DNA from 3 places in the Cellvibrio sp. PSBB006 genome. Region 1 is predicted to be linked to each of the others. Evidence: predicted binding sites of a transcription regulator. Region 1 holds the regulator's gene; each other region holds the start of a gene.
The links. The regulator FNR, encoded in region 1, switches genes on or off when oxygen is low (the NO sensors DNR and NnrR bind a similar motif). The targets are predictions, from matches to a motif close to TTGATNNNNATCAA.

Region 2: the regulator FNR is predicted to act here: its motif matches at 1,145-1,158, upstream of CBR65_RS18955 (Hsp20/alpha crystallin family protein).
Region 3: the regulator FNR is predicted to act here: its motif matches at 1,574-1,587, upstream of hemN (oxygen-independent coproporphyrinogen III oxidase).

What each region holds. Positions count from the first base shown of each region.
Region 1 covers NZ_CP021382.1:79,895-82,098, reverse strand. The annotation lists gene CBR65_RS00390 (PepSY domain-containing protein) at 1-599, shown strand, start outside; gene fnr (fumarate/nitrate reduction transcriptional regulator Fnr) at 688-1,443, shown strand; gene CBR65_RS00380 (DUF4202 domain-containing protein) at 1,459-2,049, shown strand; gene CBR65_RS00375 (SirB2 family protein) at 2,101-2,204, shown strand, end outside.
Region 2 covers NZ_CP021382.1:4,548,984-4,551,187, reverse strand. The annotation lists gene CBR65_RS18965 (RimK family protein) at 1-45, shown strand, start outside; gene CBR65_RS18960 (magnesium transporter CorA family protein) at 64-1,029, shown strand; gene CBR65_RS18955 (Hsp20/alpha crystallin family protein) at 1,236-1,655, shown strand; gene folK (2-amino-4-hydroxy-6-hydroxymethyldihydropteridine diphosphokinase) at 1,711-2,204, opposite strand, start outside.
Region 3 covers NZ_CP021382.1:1,115,091-1,117,294, forward strand. The annotation lists gene hemN (oxygen-independent coproporphyrinogen III oxidase) at 83-1,486, opposite strand; gene CBR65_RS04565 (hydroxypyruvate isomerase family protein) at 1,859-2,204, shown strand, end outside.

The DNA of each region.
Region 1 (2,204 bases):
GTGTACTGGCTCGCGATGACATCCTGGATATACAACTGGCACGCATCGGTGCGGACCTGTATTGGCAGCTGCGCGAATTTACACCGCCGGAACCACCCGGCGGGGAACATCATCACCATCACGCTCACCATGCCCATGAACAACCTCAGAGGGATGCCGTCCGCTATCTCCACGCCACATCCGGCGCGCTACTGGATCAGGGCTGGCGCAGCCATGCCGAGTCATTGGCCCTGGCGTTCAGTGAATACCCGGCAGACAGCATTAAAAATATTCGCCTGGTAAAAGGCTTCGATAATGAATATGGCTTTGTGAATAAACGCTTACCGGTGCATGCGGTGGATTTTGCCTTGCCGGGAAATCCCAGCATCTATGTGGAAACGGCTAGCCATACCCTGGCTGCCGCCATCACCGATGTGGATCGCCTGGAGGGTTACAGTTTCGGTTACCTGCACAAATGGCACTTTGCGGATTTTCTGGGGAAGGATATTCGGGACATCCTGACATCATTAGTTGCATTGGCGATCATGATGGTGTTGCTGCTCGGCGCCTATCGCTACTGGGCTACGCGTGCGCGCCGTAAACGGACGGCGATTGATTGAGAGTGTACAAGTGAAATCTGTTTACCCCACCAGGTAAAGCTGCAACAATTGGGCGCTCTCACGGGTCACATCCTACCGAGGTCCTTCCATGATCCATATCCAGGTTGTAGATACCTCTCCCACTTCTCCTCATTGCGCGCACGACAAACGAATTTCCTGTGGCAACTGCCGCCTCAATACCCTATGCCTGCCCATCAGTCTGCATATCGATGATATTGACCGATTGAACGACATTGTCCAGCGCAGCAAACCTTTGCAAAAAGGCGAGTACCTGTACCGCGCGAATGATCGTTTTTCCTCGCTGTTTGCCATTCGCTCCGGAGCCGTAAAAGCCATCACCCTGAGTGATAACGGTGAAGAACAGGTTACCGGCTTTTATCTGCCGGGCGAGGTCGTGGGAATGGAAGGCCTGGCGGAAGACCGCTACACCAACTCCGCCATTGCCCTGGAAACTGCCTCCATCTGCGAAATTCCGTTTCACAGCATGGAAGAACTCAGCACCAGAATTCCTTCGTTACAGCGTAATATTTTTCAGTTGATGGGCCGTGAGATAACCCATGACCAACAAATCATTACCCTGCTGAGCAAAAGCACGGCAGAGCAACGTATTGCGACATTGTTGATGAGTATTTCGACACGCAACCACCGTCGCCGCCTCTCGGCGATGTCATTTTCCCTACCGATGTCGCGCACCGATATCGGTAACTTCCTCGGCCTGACCATTGAAACCGTCAGCCGGGTTTTCACTCGCTTGCAAAAACTGGGCATTCTTGAGGTTAATCGCAAAGATATTGCGATTAACGACCTAGACGAGTTGCGCAACATCGCAAGCGGCGCCGAATAATTACTAAGGATACCCATGACCCCCGCTGAACAACTTCAGGCTACCTTGGCTGATTTCGATGCAGCCAACCAACAAGACCCTCACCAGGAAATCGTCAACGGTCAATCTGTTCCCAAAGAGTGGATCTACGGCCAACGGATGAGTGAGCAGCTCGCACGCTTTTGTCCAGACGCATCCATCACCCTGCAACTGGCTGCACGTTGCCAGCATATTTGCCGCTGGAAGATTCCGCGCAGCGATTACCCGATGGATCGCCAGGGCTACAAACGGTGGCGTAGCGACCTGGCACAATTTCATGGCGAAACCGCCGCCGTCATCATGCACAACAAAGGTTATGACGAGGCGGCCATTCAACGAGTGAAGGATTTGTTGCTCAAACGCGGGTTAAAGCGTGACGAGGAAGTGCAGGCACTGGAAGACGTGATTTGCCTGGTCTTTCTGGAATACTACCTGGAAGAGTTTGCAGCCAAGCACGACGAAGAAAAGCTGATCGATATCATCCGCAAAACCTGGAACAAAATGTCACCCAAGGGCCATGAAGCTGCCTTGCGCCTGCCATTATCGGAGGCCATGTTGCAATTGGTTACCAAAGCGTTAACACCCTAAACCCAACCACTATCGATACCCTTCATAACAACCATAAATGGAACTCCGCTCATGTACCTGATGCTCAAGCATATCCATATGACAATGGCCGCTTTATCGTTTATCGGCTTTTTTATTCGCGGTATCTGGATGTGGCGACAATCGCCCTGGCTGCA
Region 2 (2,204 bases), 790 kb from region 1:
CGTGTACAGAAGATTCGCCACCTGAAAGAAGAGTTGTCGATTTAACGCTATAAGGAAAACACGATGATTAAAACTCAACTGCTGACGGCAGAAGGAACGCTAACGCAGGGAGGCGCGGAACAAATCCCTCTCTGGCAGGCCGACGCCGGCGCTTATATCTGGATTGATCTGGAAGGCGAATCACTGGAAGACGAGCGCAGGATGCTTGAGTCACTCGACTGCCACCCGCTGGCGATTGAAGATGTACAACGTTTTCGTCACCCGCCCAAAACAGAAGCGTTCGAAGACCATACATTAATTTTATATCGCGGCATTACCCAATTTAACGAAGATCTGACGATTGAGCAGATGACGATTGCCCTGTTTGTCGGCGAGCGTTCCGTCATCAGTTGTCATCCGCGGCCATCCACCGGCGTGCGTCATGGGTGGGAGATGGCCGCCAAAGATAATTTACTCCGGAGTCCTGCACTGATTGCCATCAGCGCGATGCACTATTCCGTGGGGCGCTACCTGGAAGCCATCCTTGCTTTTGAGCCCAACCTGAATGAGCTGGAAGATTGCATGCAGGAACGGCCCAACGACGAAACCATGCGCGAACTGATCGCCTACAAATCCCGTTTGCGCAAACTAAAACGTATCTTCAGTTATCACGAACGCCTCGCCACGAACTTACTGAAAAACATTCCCCAGGCATGGATTGATGAGGATGGCGACATCGAGCACGCGCTACAGGATTTATTCGAACGTTGCGAACGCTTACATGGCTTGTGCACGATGTACTATGAAATCTGCGGCGACCTGATTGAAGGTTATCTTTCCATTTCTTCACACATGCTAAACAACACCATGAAGGTGTTGACCGTTATTACGGCAATCTTTGTCCCCCTCACCTTTATTGCCGGCATCTACGGCATGAACTTCGAAAACATGCCTGAACTGCGGATGCAATACGGCTATTTTTATGCATGGGGAACCATGTTACTGGTCGCAGCCGGTTTTGGTTGGTTTGCTTATAAAAAGTGGCTTTGAAAACCCCTAAAAGCACTAAAGCATTAAAAGCCTTTGTGACTTGGCGCGGCTTTCTAAATTTACGATGGAAGCGATCATTAAAAATGATTGTCCGCACCCAAAAAGCAATCATTCATTGTTCTAAATCAAATACCCATCTGACAATGCGCTCATAATCCACCCATCCCCAGATCCCGGCTAATTAGCCATCACATCGGAGGTTGTTTATGAGTCTTATACCGCGCAACTCACTTTTTGACGTAGACCAATTACTCGAAAACTTTTGGACGCCGCTAAGAAGCGGTGCAGGAGTATCCTTTTCACCTCGCGTGGATATTAATGAAAAAAAGGATCGTTTTGAAATTACAGCCGAATTACCCGGCGTAGACAAAAAAGATATCCAATTGACCCTGGAAAATGGAATGCTTTCAATAGCCGCCGAGACACGGCAAGAAAGCAAGGACGAGAGAGACGGAAAAGTTATTCGCCAGGAAAGACGCTATGGCAAGTTTATACGCAGTTTTGATTTAGGCTCGGCAGTCAAGGAAAGCGACATTGATGCCAAATTCAAGGATGGGGTTTTGACATTACTGGTTCCTAAAGTGGAGTCATCATTGCCATCGAGCCATCGGATTGAAATTCATTAATTGCGTTGACTTATGCTGCAGCCTCTCCAAGCAAAGGAAGGAGAGGCTTTCTAACTTATCTGGCGTGAGAAATTTTTTGCCCTTTCCAATAAAAATCTACCGGCCATAATGATTGCGAGGCTTTATCATAAGCCTGCCATAAAGCTGAGTATGTCTTCTGCAGTTCAGGATGAAACTCTTCGGCAGCGATATCTGCCAACGGCAGCAACACAAAGGCATTTTGAATAACCTCAGCGCGTGGCAACGCGATGCCATTCTCAACCCCGACAAAATTACCGTAAGAGAGAATATCGATATCCAAAGTCCGAGGGCTGAACTTTGGACCTTGCCGGCAGCGGCCGTTGTCATCTTCGATTTTTTTTAGCACCTTTGACAGCTCCGGAATCGACAGCGCTGTCTGAACGCCCACCACCAGATTGAAAAAATTACTGCCGTTAAAGCCGACCGATTTACTTTCGTAAACGGTGGAGATGTTTAATTCACCAAAGGTGTCATGCAAGGCATCCAGTGCTGCCGCGATATGTTGATGGCGATGAATGTTGCTGCCCA
Region 3 (2,204 bases), 1.0 Mb from region 1:
TGAGGATTCCCTAAATACGATCAGTTGGCAATCAGTAGAGTTCCACAAAAGGGTAAACAACTGTAAATTTTTGCTGGCCACATCAGATAACCCTGGAGTAACGTATCTCGGTATTTTTCTTCAGATATTCGTCAAATACCATACAGACTCGACGAATCAGCAACCGCCCCGAGTTGTGCACCTGAATACCTTCACTGCTTATGCTCAACAAACCATCTTCCACCATCGGTGAAAGTTCTGCCAGTTCGTCGGCAAAATGGTTTACCGGATTAATATGAAAACGTTGTTGAACATCGGCAAACTCAAGATGGAAATGACAGATCAGTTGGTTAATCACGAACTGCCGCAAATGATCCTCATCACTCAGGACAAAGCCACGCACAGAAGCAGGTTTTCCCGCATCAATTAATTGCTGGTACAACTCAACCAGCTTGGCATTTTGCACATACACACCACCGAACGCACTGATCGACGACACGCCAAAAGCCAAAAGATCACACTCACCGTGCGTGGAATAGCCCTGGAAATTACGCTGCAACGCCCCTGCCCGCTGAGCCCGAACCAGACTATCATCCGGCTTGGCAAAATGATCCATTCCCACATACACATAACCAGCGTTCTGTAATCGTTCAATGGACATCTGCAAAATATCGAGTTTTTGTTGTGGCGAAGGCAGCTCTGCCTCTCGAATTAACGCCTGGCTTTTGAATAAATGCGGCAGATGGGCATAATTAAATAAGGATAAACGGTCCGGGGATAAATCAATGACCTTGTTCAAGGTTGTTGAAAAACTTTGTTCTGTTTGCAAAGGCAAACCGTAGATCAAATCCATACTGATGGAGTGATATTGCTGCGCGCGTAACGCGTCGACCAGCGCGCTTACATCTTCCACAGTGTTATACCGATTCACTGCTTTTTGCACCCGAACATCAAAATCCTGCACGCCCATACTGACGCGATTGAAGCCCAGTTTACGCAGATGATCCATGGTATTCGCACTAACACGACCGGGATGGATTTCAATGGCGTATTCACCAGAGTCATCATCAGCAAGTTTAAAATAGCGGCGCGTGGCGGCCATCAACCAGGTCATCTCTTCATCGCTGATAAATGTCGGCGTACCACCACCCCAATGCAATTGTTTTACCCGACGCTCCGTATCGAACCACTGCGCCTGCATGGCCATTTCTTTTTCGACACGCTGCAAATAAGGTTCAGCACGACTTTTGTTGTGAGTCACCACCTTATTACATCCGCAGTAGAAACAGAGGGTGTCACAAAAGGGAATGTGAACATAAAGCGACAGCGGCCGTTGGCTGGCATTACTGCGGTCCACTGCAGCAGCAAGATCCGTCGTGGAAAATGTATCGTTGAATTGAGGCGCTGTCGGATATGAAGTGTAACGTGGACCCGCCAAATCATAGTGGCTGATCACATCAGGATTCCAGATCAGGGGCAGATTAACGTGCGATATGGAGGGTGGCATAGTAGCTTCACGCGGGAATTAATGGGTTTGTCCATCGATATCAAACCGATTGCTTCTCACAGGCTAACAAATTGCAGGCGATGTGAATTGATCTGGATCAATTCATCATCACCATGAGAATCCTGATTTAATTAATCCGCCCAATCGAAGATTCAGGCGTGCCGGTTCAAATCGGAAAAAGAAATGCTAACTATGAATCCCGCGAATGAATCAAATTTTTCAGGCATCTAATAAGAACTGTAGACGTTGTTAAAAACTTGTAAAGATCCGTAGATCTCGTGGCCAAGTAATAGGTAGCACGCTAATCTTTAGCCTCAACGGCGGAGAGCGTCTGTAACAACATCCAATAACAACAACGTAAGGCCAACAACCATGAGTGATTCAGTAGACCGCCGTGCCCTGTTGCGCGGCGCTGTTGCCGGTGCATTGGGGCTGTCCAGCCTTGCGGCACTGGGTGCAGAAGTGCCATCAACCAACCCAACCACCGGGAATGCGAGTGACGCAGCTCTGAAAGGCAATATTCGCCACTCGGTCGCGCGCTGGACCTTCAATTTCCTGACATTGGAAGAGCTTTCTCTGGTCGTCCAGCGCCTGGGCTTTTCCGCCATTGACCTGGTCGGCCCCAAAGAGTGGCATATCCTCAAACAGCACGGTGTGGATTCCTCTATGTGTAATGGCGCCGAGCTGAATCTGGAGGATGGCTGGGGCGATAGCCGCT